3 regions of the Streptomyces sp. NPDC003023 genome follow, and region 2 is predicted to be linked to each of the others. Evidence: riboswitches for the same ligand, from Rfam matches in the RefSeq annotation. Region 2 holds a riboswitch; each other region holds the start of a gene.
What was found. A riboswitch is a leader RNA that binds a small molecule or an ion and turns the genes downstream of it on or off. The one in region 2 is predicted to bind thiamine pyrophosphate.

Region 1 (6,762 bases), on a different contig from region 2:
GAAGACCGTCGCGCCGAACTCGCCGAGGGAGACGGCGAACGCGAACCCGGCCGCCACCAGCATCGCCCTGCGCACCAGCGGCAGGTCCACCTCGCGCCAGGCCCGCAGCGGCGACGCGCCCAGCACGGCGGCCGCCTCGCGCAGTCGTTCGTCCACCGCGCGCAGCACGGGCAGCATCGTGCGTACGACGAAGGGCACGCCGACCAGCGCCTGGGCGAGCGGAACCAGGATCCACGACGCACGCAGGTCCAGCGGGGGTTCGTCGAGGGTGATCAGGAAGCCGAAGCCGACGGTCACGGCGGAGACGCCCAGCGGCAGCATCAGCAGCGCGTCGAAACCCCGGACCAGCCTGCCGGCCTTCCTGGTGAGCGCCGCCGCGGCGAGCCCGCCGACGGCGACCGAGATGGCGGTGGCGGCCAGGGCGTACCGCAGGGAGTTCCACACGGCGTCGATCGGCGGTACGAGGAACGCCCCGCCGGACGGGTCCACGGTGCCCAGTTCGCGGTAGTAGTCGAGTCCGTAGCCGGCCGGAGTGTCGAAGGAGCGCTCGACCAGCACCGCGAGGGGTGCCAGGAGGAGTACGAGGACGGTGGCCAGGACGCCGCCGAGCAGCGTCCACTGGGCCGTTCCCCGGGGTCGTCGCGCCGTTCGCGCCGGGTCGACGAGCCGCAGCGCGCTCTCCCGCCGCCGTACCGTCCGGGCGTGCACCGTCAGCACCGCGCCGACCGCCGTGAACTGCACCAGGGTGAGGACGGCCGCTGTCGGCAGGTCCAGGAACTGCGCGGTCTGCCGGTAGATCTCCACCTCGAGGGTGGAGAAGGCGGGGCCGCCGAGGATCTGCACGACGCCGAAGGAGGTGAAGGTGAAGAGGAAGACCATCAGGGCCGCCGCGGCCACCGAGGGTGCCAGCGCGGGCAGTGTCACACGGCGCCAGGCGGCCAGGCGCCCCGCCCCGAGGACCCGGGCGGCCTCCTCCTGACGGGGGTCGAGCTGCGACCACAGGCCGCCGACGGTCCGTACGACGACTGCGTAGTTGAAGAAGACGTGCGCGAGGAGGATGGCCCACACCGTGGTGTCCAGCCGGATCCCCCACAGTTCGTCGAAGAGTCCGCCGCGCCCCAGCAGGGCCAGGAACGCCGTACCGACGACGACCGTCGGGAGTACGAACGGCACGGTGACGACAGCGCGCAGCAGCCGCTTGCCCGGGAAGTCGAGGCGGGCGAAGACGTAAGCGCCCGGCAGGGCGATCAGCAGTGTCAGCACGGTGGAGGCGAGCGCCTGCCAGGTGGTGAACCACAGCACATCCACGATGTCCGGCCGGCCGAGGACTTCACCGAACCTGCCGAACTGCCAGGCTCCGTCGGCGCGGAGGCCGCGGCCCACGATGGCGGCTACGGGGTAGGCGAAGAAGACGGCGAAGAACGCGACAGGGACGGCCATCAGGCCGAGCCGGGCCGCGTTCCCACGCGCATACCGCGGAGGCCGCGGGGGCTTCGCTACTTCACGACGAGCGAGGACCACGACCGGACCCACTGCTCACGGTTCTTCGCGATGGAGTCCGCGGCAACGGTCTCGGGCTTCTCGACGACCGCCCCGTGCTCGGTGAACAGCTCCGGCAGCTTCGCGCCCTCGACGACCGGGTTGACGAACATGTTCAGCGGCATGTCCTCCTGGAACTTCTTGCTGATCAGGAAGTCCAGCAGCGCCTTGCCGCCCGCCTCGTTCTTCGCTCCCTCGAGCAGGCCGGCGAACTCGATCTGACGGAAGCACGTGCCGGTCGCGACGCCGGTCGGCGCCTCGGTGGGCTTGGGGTGTCCACTGCTCGAAGAGCTTGGGGAAGGGTCGGCGTAGAGGACCTCGACCGGCGGGCTGGAGGCGTACGAGACGACCAGCGGACGGTCGGCCCCGGCCTTCCTGCCACCGGCGGAGCCCGAGAACTCCTCGTTGTACGCCTGCTCCCAGCCGTCGACGACCTTGACGCCGTTGTCCTTGAGCTTCTTCCAGTAGCCCTGCCAGCCGGACTCGCCGTACTCGCCGATGGTGCCGAGCAGGAAGCCCAGACCGGGCGAGGAGGTGGCGGCGTTCTCGACGACCAGCATGTTCTTGTACTCGGGCTTCGCGAGATCGGCGAACGTCCGCGGCGGCGCGAGCTTCTTGTCGGCGAAGAACTTCTTGTCGTAGTTGACGCAGATGTCGCCGGTGTCCACGGGCGTCACGCGGTGCTTGTCCGCGTCGAGCTGCACCTGGTCCGCGACCTGGTCGAGGCCCTTGGCCTCGTAGGGGGTGAAGATGCCGTTCTCGAGCGCGCGGGACAGCAGGGTGTTGTCGACGCCGAAGAAGACGTCGCCCTGGGGGGAGCCCTTGGTCAGGATCTCCTTGTTGAGCGCGGTGCCCGCGTCTCCGCTCTTGAGCACCTTGACCGTGTAGCCGGTCTGCCGGGTGAACTCCTTCAGCACCGCCTCGGACGCCGCGAACGACTCGTGGCTGACGAGGGTGACGGTCTTCGACTCGGTTTTGCCGCCGGAGCCGGAGTCCTTGGACTCCCCGCCACAGGCGGCGAGCGTGGTGATGCCGAGGGCACCGACGAGTGCCGCGGTGACGGCACGCCGAAGCTGGCTGTTCATGATGATGCTGACTCCCTACGCCGGTATGACCCGGATCAGGTCCGAGGGTCTGCGGCCCGTGGCCTCGAAGGCCGTGCCGCACTCTCAGCGCTGTGGTGCGCTCCCCTGTCGGAATGTTTCGTTGTTCATTTGTGCGAACGCACAGCGCACAGTATCAGCCATGGCCGAAGCCCCGGCGGTCAGCGTTCCTGCGCCGCCAGCTGCCCGCATGCCCCGTCGATCTCCTGACCGCGGGTGTCCCGGACGGTGACCGGCACACCGTGCGCGGCGATGGCCTCGACGAACGCCTTCTCGTCCTCGGGGCGCGAGGCCGTCCACTTCGACCCGGGCGTCGGGTTGAGCGGAATCAGGTTCACGTGAACCCGCTTGCCCTTCAGCAGACGGCCGAGGAGGTCGCCGCGCCACGCCTGGTCGTTGATGTCGCGGATCAGCGCGTACTCGATGGAGATCCGGCGGCCCGACTTCTCCGCGTACTCCCAGGCCGCGTCGAGGACCTCGCGGACCTTCCAACGGGTGTTGACCGGGACCAGGGTGTCGCGCAGCTCGTCGTCCGGGGCGTGCAGCGACACCGCGAGGCGGCACTTGAAGCCCTCGTCCGCGAAGCGGAGCATCGCCGGCACCAGGCCGACGGTGGAGACGGTGATGCCGCGCTGCGAGAGTCCGAGTCCGTCCGGCTCCGGGTCGGTCAGGCGGCGGACGGCCCCCACGACGCGCTTGTAGTTGGCGAGCGGCTCGCCCATGCCCATGAAGACGATGTTGGACAGGCGGGCGGGGCCCCCGGGGACCTCGCCGTCGCGCAGTGCCCGCATGCCGTCGACAATCTGGTGCACGATCTCGGCCGTCGAGAGGTTCCGGTCGAGGCCGGCCTGGCCGGTGGCGCAGAAGGGGCAGTTCATCCCGCAGCCGGCCTGCGAGGAGATGCACATGGTGACCCGGTCCGGGTAGCGCATGAGCACCGACTCGACGAGGGTCCCGTCGTGCAGACGCCACAGCGTCTTGCGGGTGGTGTCGTTGTCGCAGGAGATGTGCCGGACGACGGACATCAGGTCGGGCAGCAGCTCACCGGCGAGCTTCTCGCGCGACCCGGCGGGGATGTCGGTCCACTGCGCCGGGTCGTGCGCGTACCGCGCGAAGTAGTGCTGGGACAGCTGCTTGGCGCGGAACGGCTTCTCGCCGATGGCGGCGACAGCTTCCTTGCGCTCGGCGGGCGTGAGGTCGGCGAGGTGCCGCGGCGGCTTCTTGGCTCCGCGGGGCGCGACGAAAGTGAGTTCTCCGGGCTTAGGCATGACTCGACCAGTGTCGCAGATCCATCGGCGTGACCCGGGCGCCCGGCCCTGTGCGGTGGTCGTCATGTGTCGTATCGGGGCCCGCGGTCGCACGGGACAGCGGAGGGCCCGTCGTCGCACGGGAAACAGCGGAGGGCCCGCCGTCCCAGGACGGCGGGCCCTCACGGAGCTCACGGAGAACCCCTCGGATCACCCCGACCCGACGAAGAGCACCAGCAGCAGCCACACCACCGGCGCCGTCGGCAGCAGCGAGTCCAGCCGGTCCATGATGCCGCCGTGCCCGGGGAGCAGCGTGCCCATGTCCTTGATGCCGAGATCCCGCTTGATCATCGACTCGCCCAGGTCGCCGAGCGTGGCGCTGACAGCGACCGCGAGGCCGATCAGCAGTCCCTGCCACCAGGTGCCGCCGTCGATGAGGAACTGCATGCACAGGGCGCCCGCGGCCATCGCGAACGCCACCGCGCCGAGCAGCCCTTCACGCGTCTTGCCGGGGCTGATGCGCGGCGCCAGCTTGTGCCTGCCGAAGCGCCAGCCCACCGCATAGGCACCGGTGTCGCTGACCACGGTGAGCAGCAGGAAGGTGATCACGCGCTCCGGACCGTCGTCCGCCGTCAGCATCAGCGCCACGAACGTGGCCAGGAAGGGGACGTAGAACGCCGCGAAGACGCCCGCCGTGACGTCCTTCAGATAGCCCTCCGGCGGTTCGGTCATCCGCCAGACCAGGATGGCGAGGGCGGTGAGGGCCATCGCGACCCAGGCGCCCTCCGCCCCGCGCACGTAGCCGGCCACGACCATCGCCGCGCCGCCCACCGCGAGGGGAACGAGAGGCGCCTTGATCTGCTTGCGCTCCTCGAGCCGGGACGTCAGCTCCCACAGGCCGACGACGACGGCGACGGCGATCACGCCGACGAAGACGGCCTTGACGAAGAAGAGAGAGACGACGATGACCGCACCGAGGCCGACACCGACCCCTATCGCCGCCCTCAGATCCCGGCCGGCCCGCTTCTTCTGCGGCGGCTCGGGCCGGGCCGGACGCTGGGGGTCGGGCTCGCCCTGTGGCGGCGGGGTGGACATGGGCTCCTGCGGCATCTCGTCACGGAAGAGGGGGCCGCCGAGCCGGGCGGCCCCCCGGTCCCGGTCGTCGCGGCCCTTGCCGCCGCTGCGGTCCTCGGCGTCTCTACCTGCGTCGGGAAAGTCCGGCACGATGGGCATGGGGCGAGTCTGCTGCGCGTCGCGCCCATCGTATGCGGGACCCGCCGGGAGGGGCCCCTGGTCGGGCGGCGGCCATGCTCCGGCATATCCGGCGCCGTGCGAGGCCCCCCAGGAAGAGTCGTTCATCAGACCTCGAGCAGCTCGGCTTCCTTGTGCTTGAGCAGCTCGTCCACCTGTGCGACGTACTTCGCGGTGGTGTCGTCGAGCTCCTTCTCCGCACGGCGGCCCTCGTCCTCGCCGACCTCGCCGTCCTTGATCAGCTTGTCGATGGTCTCCTTGGCCTTGCGGCGCACGGAGCGGATCGAGATCTTGGCGTCCTCGGCCTTGGTCTTGGCGACCTTGATGTACTCCTTGCGGCGGTCCTGCGTGAGCTCGGGGAACACCACACGAATGATGTTGCCGTCGTTGCTCGGGTTGACGCCGAGGTCGGAGTCACGGATCGCCTGCTCGATGTTGCGCAGCGCGGTCTTGTCGAAGGGCGTCACCACGGCCATCCGCGGCTCGGGAACCGAGAACGAGGCCAGCTGGTTGATCGGGGTCAGAGCACCGTAGTAGTCCGCCACGATCTTGTTGAACATCGCCGGGTGCGCACGTCCGGTGCGGATCGCGGCGAAGTCATCCTTGGCGACCAGGACGGCCTTCTCCATCTTCTCCTCGGCCTCGAGGAGGGTCTCTTCGATCACCACTTGCTCCTGCGTGTCTTGAGGTAGGCCCGGCTCGTACCACTGGGCCGGCGGAACCTGCGTCGCGTAATGCCTGCACGGTGTCCGACCGGCAGGACTTTGTCCATCCCTCGAGGGGCGGCCCCGGTTCAGCCTCGGGTGTCCCGGTCGCTCACGAGCGTGCCGATCTTCTCACCCTTGACCGCCCGAGCGATATTGCCCTCGGCGAGGAGTTCGAAGACGAGGATCGGAAGGGCGTTGTCACGGCAGAGCGTGATCGCCGTGGCGTCGGCGACCTTGAGGTTGCGTGAGAGCACCTCGCCGTACTCCAGCGCGTCGAACTTCACCGCGTCGGAGTTGGTCTTGGGGTCGGAGTCGTAGACGCCGTCCACGCCGTTCTTGCCCATGAGCAGCGCTTCTGCGTCGATCTCCAGAGCCCGCTGTGCGGCGGTGGTGTCGGTGGAGAAGTACGGCATGCCCATACCGGCGCCGAAGATGACCACTCGGCCCTTCTCCAGGTGACGCACGGCGCGCAGCGGAATGTACGGCTCGGCGACCTGCCCCATGGTGATGGCGGTCTGGACGCGCGAGTCGATGCCTTCCTTCTCCAGGAAGTCCTGGAGGGCGAGGCAGTTCATGACCGTGCCGAGCATGCCCATGTAGTCGGAGCGGGCCCGGTCCATACCGCGCTGCTGGAGCTCGGCCCCGCGGAAGAAGTTGCCTCCGCCGATCACGACCGCGATCTCGGCCCCGTCGCGTACTACCGCGGCGATCTCGCGGGCGATGGCGTGTACGACGTCGGGGTCGACGCCCAGGCCTCCGCCACCGGCGAACGCCTCGCCGGACAGCTTCAGCATGAAGCGCCCGTACTTTTTGCCGTGGTTGTCGTCGCTGTGTGCGGCGCCCTGATTCATGGAGATCTCCTCGTGCACATACGAAGAAGGCCATTGCCTGTGGGTCCTTGCGGTTTCCCGTACG
Region 2 (6,762 bases):
AACGGCGTGTACGCGCTCGGGAGCGCGGTCGAGCGGCTGGTGTCCGGCGGTGCGCCGCCGAACCGCCGCAGCACCCTCGAGGAGTCCCTCGCGCACTGGCGTGACGCGATCGGGGTGCCTGTCTACTTCGCCGTCTACCGCGAGGGTGAGATCGAGATCGTCGCGGTCTCCGACACGCCCTACGCGCCGGCCGTCACCGAGTGGGCTGACTTCCGTGAGACCGGGCACGCGCACGCGATCGGTCAGTGTCTGCTGGGCCAGCTCGACGAATCGTCACGCCACGATCATCTCGACCGTCATCCCGTGCAGGCCGTGACGCCGTACACGGTGCGGGACCGGCGCGGTCTGCTCGAGAAACTCGCCGGTCATGGCCGTACGGAACCTGTTGTCGAACGTCAGGAATATGCAATCGGCACGGTCTGCGCTGCTATTCCGATCACTGTCGGTTCCGGTATCGCAACTATGGCGATTTCTCTGCCCCTGCATCAGGAAGCCCGACTGCTCCCGGCCGTCGAGCAGTTGAGTGCGGCAATCGGTGGGCTGTTGGGGTCACTTGCCTTCTCTATCAGTATCTGAAATATCACTCCTTGTGATCTGCTAGACCTTGGACCACGATTACGCAAGAGGGTCTAGGGGGATCGTTCCTGGCCGTTTTCTTCTGCTTTGCCAGTACGGGTTCAGACGGGTTCAACCAATGCTTCATCTGCTGCGGGGTATGTGATGCGCGAGTCGGTCCAGGCCGAGGTTCTGATGAGCTTCCTCGTCTCCGAGGAACTCTCCTTCCGGATCCCGGTGGAACTGGGTTATGAGACAGGAGATCCGTACGCGGTGCGGATGACCTTCCACCTGCCAGGCGATGCGCCCGTGACCTGGGCGTTCGGGCGCGAGCTGCTGCTCGACGGGATCAACGGGCCCAGCGGGGAGGGTGATGTGCACATCGCCCCCATCGGACCCGAGAGCCTGTCGGACGTCAGCATCCGGCTCCGGGTCGGCGGCGATTCGGCGCTGTTCCGGGTAGGAGCACCGCCGCTGGTCGCCTTCCTCGACCGTACGGACAAGCTGCTGCCCATGGGCCAGGAGCTCACTCTCGGTGACTTCGAGATGAGTCTGGAGGAGGCGCTCGGACGTATCCTCGCCGAGGAGAACGCGGGCTGACGTTCCCCGGCCCCGCATCCCCGGCCCCGCATCCCCGGCCCCGCATCCCCGGCCCCGCATCCCCGGCCCCGGTTCACCGGCCCCGCTTCCGCGGCCCCGCTCGCCTCACCGCTTGCGCCGGCGTCCCCTGCCACCGGTGCGGGCGGGTGCGGCGCCGGACGGTGCCGGCGTCCCCGAGCGGTCGGCGGAGACCACCAGGGCGGCGAGCGCGGTCGTGACCGGCACCGAGGCGACCAGGCCGATCGATCCCACCAGCGTCCGTACGATCTCCTCCGCCACCAGTTCGCTGTTGGCCACGGTGCCCACACTGGACTGGGCGATGGAGAAGAGCAGCAGAAGCGGCAACGCCGCGCCCGCGTAGGCGAGCACGAGCGTGTTGACGACCGACGCGATGTGGTCGCGGCCGATGCGGATGGCGGAGCGGTAGAGGGCGCGCGGGCCCATGTCCGGGTCGGCCTGGTGCAGTTCCCACACGGCGGAGGTCTGGGTGACCGTCACGTCGTCGAGGACGCCGAGCGAACCGATGATCACTCCCGCGAGCAGCAGTCCGCTCATGTCGATCTCCGGGTAGAGACCGTGGATCAGACCGGTGTTGTCGTCGGTGTTGCCGCTCAGGCTCGCCCAGCCGATGAAGAGTGAGCCGAGCAGCCCGATCAGCAGCAGGGAGATCAAGGTCCCCAGTACGGCGACGGAGGTCCGCGCGGTCACTCCGTGGCACATGTAGAGCGCGATCAGCATGATGGCGCTCGCCCCGACCACCGCGACCACCAGGGGGTTCGACCCCTGCAGGATCGCGGGCAGGATGAACAGTGTCAGTACGGCGAACGAGATCGCCAGCGAGATCAGGGCCATCACACCGCGCATCCGTCCCACCAGCACCACGACGAGGGCGAAGATGCCCGCCAGCAGTGCCATCGGGAAGCCCCGGTCCACATCGGTCACCGAGTACTGGAGATCGCGCGGGGCGTCGGGCGCGTAGGCCACGACCACGCCCTGGCCCTCCTTCAACTGCCTTGGTGCGTCGGGCTGGACGATCTCGACGAATTCGCGGCCCTTGTCCTTGCCCGTGGTCACCTCGACGGTCGCCCTGCCGCACCGGCCCTGCTGCGAGTTGACGGCCTCGCGTCCCTCGGGTGTGGAGGTGTCCCCGGTCGGCGGGACCTGTGCCGCGTTGACGTCCTGGCAGTCGACCTTCACGAGAGCGACCACCTTGCCCTGCTCGGTCTGCCGGTCGAAGCCGACCCCGGTGCGCTCGTGGCCGGGCGCTCCGCCCGGCCACAGCACGGCGAGCCCGACGAGGACGGCCGTCGCGAACGGGATGAGCACGGCGGCGATGACCTTGCGGAGGTGCTGGGAGACTGGCGCGGCGGGCCCATGGCTGTGCGCATGACTGTGGGCCTGGCCGTGCGGTTCTGGGGGCTGCGGCGATGAGGTCACGGACCGATCATCGCAAGAACGCGAGGGGCCCTCTGTTCAGCGCGCCAGACATGACGCTAGCGTGGTGGCACCTTTGCACACGCGGGAGCTCGGAGCACCGGGCTGAGAGGGCGCTGACCTTCGTACATCCGTACGGGACGAGCTGCGCCGACCGCCGAACCTGTTACCGGGTAATGCCGGCGTAGGGAGTAGGTCTCATGACCGTATCGGACGCACGCACGCCTGCCTCGAACCAGAGCGACGAGGCCGGGAAGTCCATCGGCTGGCACAAGGGATACGTCGAGGGCTCGCGCCCCGACCTCCGCGTGCCGGTGCGCAAGGTGCACCTCACGAACGGCAAGGACGTGACGCTGTACGACACGTCCGGCCCTTACACCGACCCGAACCTCGAGACCGATGTACGCCGCGGTCTGCCGGCGCTCAGGGAGAACTGGATCATCGGCCGCGGCGACACCGAGGAGTACACGGGGCGGCCCGTCCGTCCCGAGGACGACGGGATCAAGCACACGTCCCCCCGCGGTGGGCTGCGGAACCTCGACGCGGTCTTCCCGGGCCGCCCGCGCCAGCCGCGCCGCGGCCGCGAAGGCCGGGCCGTGACCCAGCTGGCGTACGCCCGCCGGGGTGAGGTCACCCCCGAGATGGAGTACGTCGCCATCCGCGAGAACGTCTCCCCCGAGGTGGTGCGCGAGGAGATCGCGGCAGGCCGGGCCGTGCTGCCGGCGAACGTGAACCACCCCGAGATCGAACCGATGATCATCGGCAAGCGGTTCCTGGTGAAGGTCAACGCCAACATCGGCAACTCCGCGGTCACCTCCTCGATCGAGGAGGAGGTCGAGAAGATGACGTGGGCGACGCGTTGGGGCGCCGACACGGTCATGGACCTGTCCACCGGTCGCAACATCCACACCACCCGCGAGTGGGTGCTGCGCAACTCCCCCGTACCGATCGGCACCGTGCCGCTGTACCAGGCGCTGGAGAAGGTCGACGGCAAGGCCGAGGAACTGACCTGGGACGTCTACAAGGACACGGTCATCGAGCAGGCCGAGCAGGGTGTGGACTACATGACGGTCCACGCGGGGGTGCTGCTGCGCTACGTGCCGCTGACGGCGCGCCGCAAGACCGGCATCGTCTCGCGCGGCGGCTCGATCATGGCGGCGTGGTGCCTGGCGCACCACAAGGAGTCGTTCCTCTACGAGAACTTCGAGGAGCTCTGCGAGATCCTCGCCGCCTACGACGTGACCTACTCGCTCGGCGACGGTCTGCGGCCCGGTTCGATCGCGGACGCCAACGACGAGGCGCAGTTCGCCGAGTTGAAGACGCTGGGTGAGCTCAACTCGATCGCCAAGCGGTTCAATGTGCAGACGATGATCGAGGGCCCCGGTCACGTCCCGATGCACAAGATCAAGGAGAACATCGACCTCCAGCAGGAGATCTGCGAGGAGGCCCCGTTCTACACGCTCGGCCCGCTCACCACCGATGTGGCCCCCGCGTACGACCACATCACCTCCGGCATCGGAGCGGCCATGATCGCCTGGTGGGGCACGGCCATGCTCTGCTACGTGACGCCCAAGGAGCACCTGGGCCTGCCGGACCGTGACGACGTGAAGACCGGCGTCATCACGTACAAGATCGCGGCCCATGCGGCGGACCTCGCCAAGGGACACCCGGGAGCCCAGGAGTGGGACGACGCGCTGTCCGACGCGCGCTTCGAGTTCCGGTGGGAGGACCAGTTCAATCTGGCCCTCGACCCCGACACGGCAAGGGCGTTCCACGACGAGACGCTGCCCGCCGAGCCGGCGAAGACCGCGCACTTCTGCTCGATGTGCGGTCCCAAGTTCTGCTCGATGAAGATCTCCCAGGACATCCGGCGCAAGCACGGCGGTGACCTGGGCGAGGGCGACGGTGGATCTCTGGAAGAGGCCGAGGCGGGCATGGCGGAGAAGTCCAGGGAGTTCGCCGCCTCGGGCAACCGGGTCTACCTGCCGATCGCGGAATGACATGACGCGTGGTCGCCGGTGCCGCCCCCTGTGGGGCGGCACCGCGACCAGCCGGTGCCGGTCACTCCGGCCGGTGCTCGGGCCCGCCGAAGTCGGGGCTGGAGAAGTCCGGGCTGGTGAACGTCGGCCGCTGCCCCGCGGTCGAGCCGTCAGCAGGGCTGGAGAAGTCCGGCCCGCTGTACCCGATCTTCGGGATACGGCTCACCGGCCGGGGCGGTCCCGTGGGCGACGGGTCTGTGCCGGGGTCGGCGAGCGCTGCTCTCAGGAAGGGCAGGATGCCGCGCTCCAGCAAGGCGTGACGCCACGCCTCCTTCGCCCGTGACACCTCTTCCGGCAGTTCTCCGGCGGCCGCGCCGTCCGCGACCTGTGTGGCGCCGTTGCGCAGGGCCGTCAGCAGCAGCCCCACCGCGGCGACCAGGATGGCGGCCGCCGTGAGCGCGCCGAAGAACCAGCCGGCCGTCAGAAGTGTGTCGGCGAAGGCCGGGGTGGGACTCAGCATCTTGAGGATGTAGCCGACGAGGAGGAAGATCGCCGCCGCCGTCCCCGCCAGGACGGGAGCGAGCACGGCGACGACCGCGCCCAGGCCGGCGCCGTCCGAGTCCTCGCCGGTCGCGGGCGCCAGTACGGAGTCGCGCACCGAGGCGGCCGTCGTGGGTGTGCGCAGCTCCTGGCGCACCTTCACGTAGTGCTCGTACTCGGCGGCGGCCGAGGCGGCTATCAGGGCCGTCGCGTTCAGTGCCATGGTGCGCAGCTGCTCGGCGTTGAGACGCAGCCCGACGGCGGTGAGGTCAGGGCGTTCATGGGCGTTGCGCAGTGCCTCGTCCAGGACCCGCCCGTACTCGGCACGGTCCTCGTTCAGCAGGTGCGGAGCGCTGTTCATGGTGCATCCCCCGATGCTCCGTAGGGCCGGACAGCCGTTGTGTGCCGGGCAGTTGGGCGGAAACGGAGGAGAGTCTGCTACGGATAGGCCGATGGTAGAGCGGTTACGGCACAGCTCGACAGGGGGTTTCCGTAAATCGCGTGTCGCGAGTCGGCTCAGTCCTTCAGGGGGAGTTGCTGGACAAGGAGCTTTCCGGCCATGGTCACGCCGCCGTCCATGGCGATGGCGAGCCCGTCCGCGTAGACGTGCGGACCTTCGACCTCGGGGCGCTCGCCGTCCTCGCCGTCCTCTGTGCCGACCTCGCCCAGCAGGTAGGGAATGGGGCTGTGACCGTGCACGATGCGCCGGCCGCCGTAGGCCGAGAGCAGTTCGCGCACGGCCTGCGGGCCGTCGTCGCGGAAGGCGAAGCGCTTGGTGAACTTGCGGAACAGGTCCCAGCACTCGTCGGCGTCGTTGCGGGTGAGGATCGCGTGCACGGTGTCGTTGACGTCCGCGATGGTGGATCCGTACTCGAGATAGGCGGTCGTGTCGGAGTGCAGCAGCAGGTGGCTGTCCTCCTCGACCACCGCGTCGAGCCTCGCCATCCACTGCAGGTGGACTTCCTGCAGCCGGTCCATGTCGGCCTTCTGGCCGCCGTTGAGGAGCCAGGCGGCCTGGAAGGTCGCGGTTCCCGCGCCGGAGTTGACCGGTGTGTCACCGAAGCGTTTGGCGCCGAGCAGCAGCAGTTCGTGGTTGCCCATCAGGGCCTTGCAGTAGCCGCCGGCGGCGGCCGCCTCGGCCGAGAGCCGCATGACGAGGTCGATCACGCCGATGCCGTCGGGGCCGCGGTCGGTGAAGTCCCCGAGGAACCACAGCCTGGCGTTGCCGGCGGCCCAGCGTCCCTCGGCGTCGATGAGGCCCTGCGCGGCCAGCGCCGCGACGAGTTCGTCGAGGTAACCGTGGACGTCGCCCACGACGTACAGGGGGCCGCGGCCGTCGGCAGCGGGTGTGTCGTCGGGTTCGACGTGGATCTGGACGGTGTCGCCGGGCCCGCCGCGGCTGATCACCGGAAGGTCGCGCGCGGTGGGTGTGTAACCCTCCGGCGGCTCGCCCTCCGGGAAGGCGTTCCCCGGATGGCCCGAATGGATCGGTTCCGCCGCGTGTGACTGCACGGGAACCTGCGCGTACGGCGGTACGCGGAAATCGCGCAACGTCGCCGTCCGGACCACGGGTCCTTGACCGGCCCCCTGAGTCATCGACCCCTCCACCACCGTCGCGCCGCCGTTCACCTCTCGGCCCAGCCTGGTCGGGGTG
Region 3 (6,762 bases), on a different contig from region 2:
CGGCGAACACCTGGAGGTGCTCCAGCTCTTCGCCGGCCTCCATGCCCTTGTCGCGCAGCTGCACGATGTCCACCCCGGACGCCAGCACGGCGTCGAGGAACTCCGGAAGGTCACCCTGGCGCTTGCGGGCGTCCGTGCACAGATAGAGCCGGGCGTCGGACAGCGGCGCGCTAGCCGTGATCATGAGGCGATCCCCCCGTAGGGCGGCCGGATGCGCGGGCCGGGCGGCCCGGCCGTACATCCGGCCGCGGTGATGGTTTTCCGGTACGTCAGACGGCGAGCGCCTGGGCCCGGCGCTTCACCTCCGTACCGCGATTCTCGCTGAGCGCCTGGGCGGGCGTGCCCGGCAGGGTCGGGTCGGGGGTGAAGAGCCACTCGAGCATCTCTTCGTCGGAGAAGCCGTCGTCCCTCAGGAGCGTCAGGGTGCCGGACAGGCCCTTGACCACCTTGTTGCCGTCGATGAAGGCGGCGGGCACCTGGAGCGCCCGGTTCTCACCGCGCCGCACGGCGATCAGCTGGCCGTCCTTGACCAGCTGCCGCACGCGCGTCACCTCGACATCGAGCATTTCCGCGATGTCCGGCAGGTGGAGCCAGGCGGGGACGAGGGCATCGGTCTTTGCGTCAATCTCGGTCACGGGACAAGCCTGCCATCCAAGACCGACAGCCGGTAGCCGGGACCTACCGCGCCGCCGCCTTCAGAGGGACGGAGGAGTCGGCGGCCCGCTCCGTGTCGAGCGCCGCCCCGGACTGGATCAGCCTGCGGCCCTGGGCCAGGTCACGGGGCCTGCCGACGGCCAGCAGGGCCACCAGGGCGCCGTCCCGCAGCCACAGCACCGACCAGGTCTCGTCCGCCGGGTCGCCCCGCCACAGCAGGGTGTCGAAGACGCCGTGATGACCCGCGTACTGGACGAAACGCCCGAACTGCTCCGACCAGAAGTACGGCACCGGGTCGTACGCCTCGAGCTCCCGGCCCCCGACGATGTTCGCGGCGACGGTGCGCGGTCCCTGGAGCGCGTTGTCCCAGTGGTGGACGAGCAACCGCTCGCCGTAGCGGCCCGAGGGGTAGGAGGCGCAGTCGCCGACGGCGTACACGTCCGGGGCGGAGGCACGCAGATACCGGTCCGCGACGACGGAGCCGTCAGGGCCGAGCTCCACTCCGGAGCCCGCGAGCAGGCCCGTCGCGGGCCGGGCGCCGATTCCGACGACGACGGCGCCGGCCGGGATCCTGCGGCCCCCGTCGAGCACGACGTACCCCGCCTCGACGGCGGCGACCCGGACGCCGGTGAGCAGCTCGGCGCCGTACTGCCCGTACCAGGCGGCCATCGGGGCGGCCACCTCGGCGGGCATGGTCCCGGCCAGCGGGCGGTCGGCGGCCTCGAGAACGGTGACGGCGCAGCCCGCCTCGCGGGCGGCGGTCGCGAACTCCGCACCGATCCACCCCGCGCCGACCACGACGATGTCGTGCTGCTCCGCGAGGAGCGGACGCAGTCGCGCGGCGTCGTCCAGCGTCCGCAGCAGATGGACACCGGGAACGTGGCGGGTGCCCGGCAGACTGACCGGCGCGGCGCCGGTGGCCAGGACCAGTACGTCGTACGGGACGGGGCCCGCGGCGGTGTCGACCTCGTGGGCGCCGGTCCGCACCCGTGTCACTTCCGCGCCGAGGCGCAGCTCGATACCGAGGGCCTCGAAGTCGATGTCGAAGGCGGAGTCCTCCGCCTTGCCGAGCAGGATCGCCTTGGACAGCGGGGGCCTGTCGTACGGCTGGTGCGGCTCCGCACCGATCACCGTGACCCGGCCGGTGAATTCCTGTTCGCGGAGGGCGACCGCGGTCTGCACGCCGGCCATGCCCGCGCCGACGATCACCACGCGCCGTGACGCTGTCTGCTGTTCGTCCACCCGCACACCTTACGTATCCGCGCGTACCTGACGACAGGTCAGGAAGGCGACTCCTCCACCGCGCTCGTCCCGCCGCCCTCCTGGGACTCCCTCTCCCGCGTCTCCTCCAGCCGCCCCGCCCGTCCGGCAGCTCGACGGCCTCGAAGGCGCAGTACCCGGAGGAGGCCCGGCCGTCCTTCTTCAGCTGCACGTGACCCGGAACGGTTAGGGTGGCACCGTAAGGCACTCGCGGGAGCCCGGACGCACCGGGCTGAGAGGGAGGCTGGACGGCCTCCGACCGTACGAACCTGATCCGGGTCATGCCGGCGAAGGGAGGGGCTGGACGCCCATGTCGTCTCGCACACCACGTACTCCCGATGTCCTTGTCATCGGGGGCGGAGTCATCGGCCTGGTCACGGCCTGGCGGGCCGCGCAGCGCGGGCTGCGGGTCGTCGTCGCCGACCCCGAGCCCGGCGGCGGGGCCGCGCAGGTCGCGGCCGGGATGCTGGCCGCCGTCACCGAACTCCACTACGGCGAGCAGACGCTGCTCGGTCTCAATGTGGAGTCCGCCCGCCGCTACCCGGCCTTCGTGGCCGAACTGGAGGAGGCGAGCGGGCAGCGCGTCGGCTACCGCTCGTGCGGCACCCTCGCCGTCGCGCTCGACGCCGACGACCGCGCGCATCTGCGTGAACTGCACGCCCTGCAGCGCCGGTCGGGGCTCGATTCCGAATGGCTCTCGGGCCGCGAATGCCGACGCCTCGAGCCGATGCTCGCGCCCGGTGTGCGCGGCGGACTGCGGGTGGACGGCGACCACCAGGTCGACCCGCGGCGGCTGGCGGCGGCGCTGGTCGCGGCCTGCGAACGGGCCGGGGTCGACCTCCGCCGCACCTGGGCGGAGCGACTGGTCGTCACCGGTGACCGGGCCGCCGGGGCCGTGCTCGCCGACGGCAGTGAACTCTCCGCGGCACAGGTGGTGCTGGCCGGCGGCAGCATGAGCGGACGGCTCGAGGGCGTCCCGGCGGATGTGCTCCCGCCGGTCCGGCCGGTGAAGGGCCAGGTCCTGCGGCTGACCGTGCCCCGGCCCTACGCGCCGTTCCTCTCCCGCACGGTGCGCGCCGTGGTGCGCGGCAGCCATGTCTACCTCGTGCCGCGCGAGAACGGTGAACTGGTCGTCGGCGCGACCAGCGAGGAACTCGGCTGGGACACCACCGTCACCGCCGGCGGCGTGTACGAGCTGCTGCGCGACGCGCACGAGCTCGTACCGGGCATCACCGAACTGCCCCTGGTCGAGACCCGGGCCGGGCTGCGGCCCGGCTCCCCCGACAACGCGCCGCTGCTCGGCTTCACCGAACTGCCGGGGCTCCTGCTGGCCACCGGGCACTACCGCAACGGGGTGCTGCTCACCCCCCTCACCGGCGACGTGCTGGCGGCCGCGCTGGTGAGCGGTGAACTGCCGGAGGTGGCACGGCCCTTCACCCCACGCCGCTTCTCCTCGATCCTCGAGGAGCAGCCCGCATGAACATCTCCGTCAACGGCGAGGCACGCGACCTCGCCGCGGGAACCACGCTCGACACCGTCGTCGCGGCACTCACCGCGGCGCCGTCGGGCGTGGCCGCCGCCGTCAACGAGGCCGTCGTCCCGCGCAGCCAGTGGGCCGGCACCCGGCTCGGCGACGGCGACCGCGTCGAGATTCTCACCGCAGTGCAGGGAGGCTGAGCCGGCATGGCAGACGACCGTTTCACCATCGGCGGGACGACGTTCGACTCCCGGCTGATCATGGGTACGGGCGGGGCGCCCAGCCTCGACGTGCTCGAACGCTCCCTGGTCGCGAGCGGCACGGAACTCACCACCGTCGCGATGCGGCGCCTCGACCCGACAGTCCAGGGGTCCGTGCTCTCCGTGCTCGACCGGCTCGGCATCCGGGTGCTGCCGAACACCGCGGGCTGCTTCACGGCCGGCGAGGCGGTGCTCACCGCGCGCCTGGCGAGGGAGGCGCTCGGCACCGACTGGATCAAGCTCGAGGTCGTCGCCGACGAGCGGACCCTGCTGCCGGACGGTGTGGAACTGCTGGACGCGGCGGAGACCCTCGTCGACGACGGTTTCACCGTGCTGCCGTACACGAACGACGACCCGGTGCTCGCACGGAGGCTGGAGGACGTGGGCTGCGCCGCGATCATGCCGCTCGGCTCGCCGATCGGGTCCGGGCTCGGGATCCGCAACCCCCACAACTTCCAGCTGATCGTCGAGCAGGCGGGCGTCCCCGTGATCCTCGACGCGGGCGCCGGCACGGCGTCGGACGCGGCCCTGGCGATGGAGCTGGGGTGCGCGGCGGTGATGCTGGCGTCCGCGGTGACGCGGGCGCAGGAGCCGGTGCTGATGGCGGAGGCCATGCGGTACGCGGTGGGGGCGGGGCGGCTGGCGTTCCGGGCGGGCCGGATTCCGCGACGGCACTTCGCGGAGGCGTCGTCGCCCCACGAGGGGCGGGCGGCCCTCGACCCGGAGCGGCCGGCGTTCTGACGGTGCGGGTGGGCCGGCGGCCATGGGGGCACCCCCGTCCCACAACCGGGCTCCGCCCGGACCCGCCCCGCGCGGTGTTTCAGGGCCGCTGCCCTGGATATGCGCGCCTCAATCGCCGAGCCCGGACCCGTTCACCGCGCTCCGCGCGGTGTTTCGGGGGCGCTGCCCCCGTACCCCCGCGCCTCAAACGCCGGCGGGGCTGAAGATGCCCCGCAGCGGCGAATCCAGCCCGGCTCGGGGGCACCACCCGCGGCCTCCAGGCCGTAGGGGGAGTTCGAGGCCACCGCGCGGAGCGCGGTACGCCGTCCGCCAGAGCGGTACAACGGCCCGCCCGCAGGGCGGCAACAGGACCCGGGGCCTGCCCCGCTTCGGAAAGGGACGCGCCGGTGCGGGGAAACGACCCCGCCCACAAAGCGACAGAGGGCCCGGGCGCGGGGTGGGGAAACGGCCCGCCGCAGGCGCCACCCGCACTGCCGCCCCGCGTCACAGCTCGGCTGCAGTCCACCCCCCCGCCCCGCACGGCCCGTCTGAGCCCGCCGCCCCGCCTCGTAGAATCGCGGGGTGGACACGACCCTCCAGGACCCCCTCGTCGGGCAGGTGCTCGACGGCCGCTACCGAGTCGATGAGCGCATCGCCGTCGGCGGCATGGCCACGGTCTACCGGGCCGTCGACACCCGCCTCGACCGCGTACTCGCTCTCAAGGTGATGCACCCGGACCTCGCGACCGACGCGACGTTCGTGGAGCGCTTCATCCGCGAGGCCAAGTCCGTCGCCCGGCTGGCCCACCCCAATGTGGTGGGGGTGTTCGACCAGGGCGCACAGGGCGCGTACGTGTATCTGGCGATGGAGTACGTGGAGGGCTGCACCCTGCGCGACGTGCTCCGGGAGCGCGGTGCGCTTCAGCCGCGGGCCGCGCTCGACATCCTGGAGCCCGTGCTCGCCGCGCTCGGCGCCGCGCACCGGGCCGGGTTCGTGCATCGCGACATGAAGCCGGAGAACGTGCTGATCGGGGACGACGGCCGGGTCAAGGTCGCCGACTTCGGTCTCGTGAGGGCCGTCGGTTCCGTCACCAACACCTCCGGCACGGTTCTGGGCACCGTCTCGTACCTCGCTCCGGAGCAGATCGAGTACGGCACCGCGGACACCCGCGCCGATGTGTACGCGTGCGGTGTCGTGCTCTACGAGATGCTGACCGGCGCCAAGCCGCACTCCGGCGACACCCCGGCACAGGTGCTGTTCCAGCACCTGAACGCGGATGTTCCCGCGCCGTCCGCGCTCTTCCCGGGTCTCGCCGTCGAGCTGGACGAGCTCGTCGCGAGCGCGACGGCCCGCAACCCCGAGGTCCGGCCGCACGACGCGGTGGCGCTGCTCGCGCAGGCCCGCGAGGCACGCGCCTCGCTCGACACGGCACAGCTCGACGCGGTGCCGCCGACGGCGCGCTCGCAGGACGGGACGCCGCCCGGCGCCGCCGACGAGGACCGTACGGATGTGATCCCCCGGGCGCTGCCCCGCGAAGAGCCCGCCGTGCACCACACCGCACGGCTGATCCTGCCGCCTCCGGAGCGGCCGGAGCCGGAGCCCGAGCGGCCGGTGCGCCGTGTCGGTCCGCTGCCCCGCCGCGGGCTGCTCGCACTGCTGATCGCGGTGATCGCCGTGATCGGTGTGGGCGCCGGCGTCTGGTACATCAACTCCGGCCAGTTCACCCGCGTCCCGGCCCTGATCGGCAAGACCGAGCAGGAGGCGCGCCAGGCGCTCGGCAAGGCCGGACTCGAGGTGAAGACGGTCCGCCACGATTTCAGCGAGACCGTCGCCCGCGGCACCGTGATCGACAGCGACCCGGGCACGAACGAGCGGATACGGGGCAACGGCTCCGTGACGATCGTCGTTTCCCGCGGTCCGAAGATCGTGAAAGTCCCGGATGTCGTCGGCAAGCCCCTGGCCGAGGCGCAGCGCGAGCTCCGCAAGGCGGGGCTCGCACCGGGCGTGGTCACCAGGGAGTTCGACGAGAGTGTCGCGCAGGGGTCGGTGATCAGCACGGATCCTGCCGCGGACAGCAGCCGCAGTCCCGACTCGGCGGTGTCGCTCGTGGTCAGCAAGGGCGCGCCGATCGACGTCCCCGATGTGACGGGTGAATCCGTGGCGGACGCGACCGCCGAGCTCCGGGAGGCCGGACTGAAGGTCGAGGTCGCCGAGGAGCGGATCCACTCGGCAGAGGAGGCCGGTTCGGTCGCCCGGCAGTCGGCCGCCGAAGGCACGACGCTCGCTCGCGGCGACACGGTCACGCTCACGGTCTCCAAGGGCCCGCGGATGGTCGAGGTACCGGACGTGGTCGGTGACAAGGTGGGCGACGCGACCACCGAGCTGGAGGCG

Region 1: linked by a shared signal. The riboswitch ahead of ACFYV1_RS29030 (thiamine ABC transporter substrate binding subunit) and the one ahead of thiC (phosphomethylpyrimidine synthase ThiC) in region 2 are both predicted to bind thiamine pyrophosphate.
Region 3: linked by a shared signal. The riboswitch ahead of thiO (glycine oxidase ThiO) and the one ahead of thiC (phosphomethylpyrimidine synthase ThiC) in region 2 are both predicted to bind thiamine pyrophosphate.

The regions. Positions count from the first base shown of each region.
Region 1 covers NZ_JBIAPL010000011.1:86,101-92,862, reverse strand. The annotation lists gene ACFYV1_RS29035 (ABC transporter permease) at 1-1,440, opposite strand, end outside; gene ACFYV1_RS29030 (thiamine ABC transporter substrate binding subunit) at 1,497-2,624, opposite strand; TPP riboswitch at 2,620-2,741, opposite strand; gene rlmN (23S rRNA (adenine(2503)-C(2))-methyltransferase RlmN) at 2,804-3,910, opposite strand; gene ACFYV1_RS29020 (phosphatidate cytidylyltransferase) at 4,100-5,248, opposite strand; gene frr (ribosome recycling factor) at 5,248-5,805, opposite strand; gene pyrH (UMP kinase) at 5,934-6,698, opposite strand.
Region 2 covers NZ_JBIAPL010000004.1:137,212-143,973, reverse strand. The annotation lists gene ACFYV1_RS15740 (IclR family transcriptional regulator) at 1-576, shown strand, start outside; gene ACFYV1_RS15735 (SsgA family sporulation/cell division regulator) at 721-1,155, shown strand; gene ACFYV1_RS15730 (YibE/F family protein) at 1,261-2,592, opposite strand; TPP riboswitch at 2,664-2,797, shown strand; gene thiC (phosphomethylpyrimidine synthase ThiC) at 2,790-4,589, shown strand; gene ACFYV1_RS15720 (hypothetical protein) at 4,651-5,469, opposite strand; gene ACFYV1_RS15715 (metallophosphoesterase) at 5,625-6,719, opposite strand.
Region 3 covers NZ_JBIAPL010000002.1:433,139-439,900, reverse strand. The annotation lists gene thiE (thiamine phosphate synthase) at 1-184, opposite strand, end outside; gene ACFYV1_RS10250 (Rv2175c family DNA-binding protein) at 270-635, opposite strand; gene ACFYV1_RS10245 (NAD(P)/FAD-dependent oxidoreductase) at 679-1,845, opposite strand; TPP riboswitch at 2,115-2,227, shown strand; gene thiO (glycine oxidase ThiO) at 2,225-3,394, shown strand; gene thiS (sulfur carrier protein ThiS) at 3,391-3,591, shown strand; gene ACFYV1_RS10230 (thiazole synthase) at 3,598-4,392, shown strand; gene pknB (Stk1 family PASTA domain-containing Ser/Thr kinase) at 4,954-6,762, shown strand, end outside.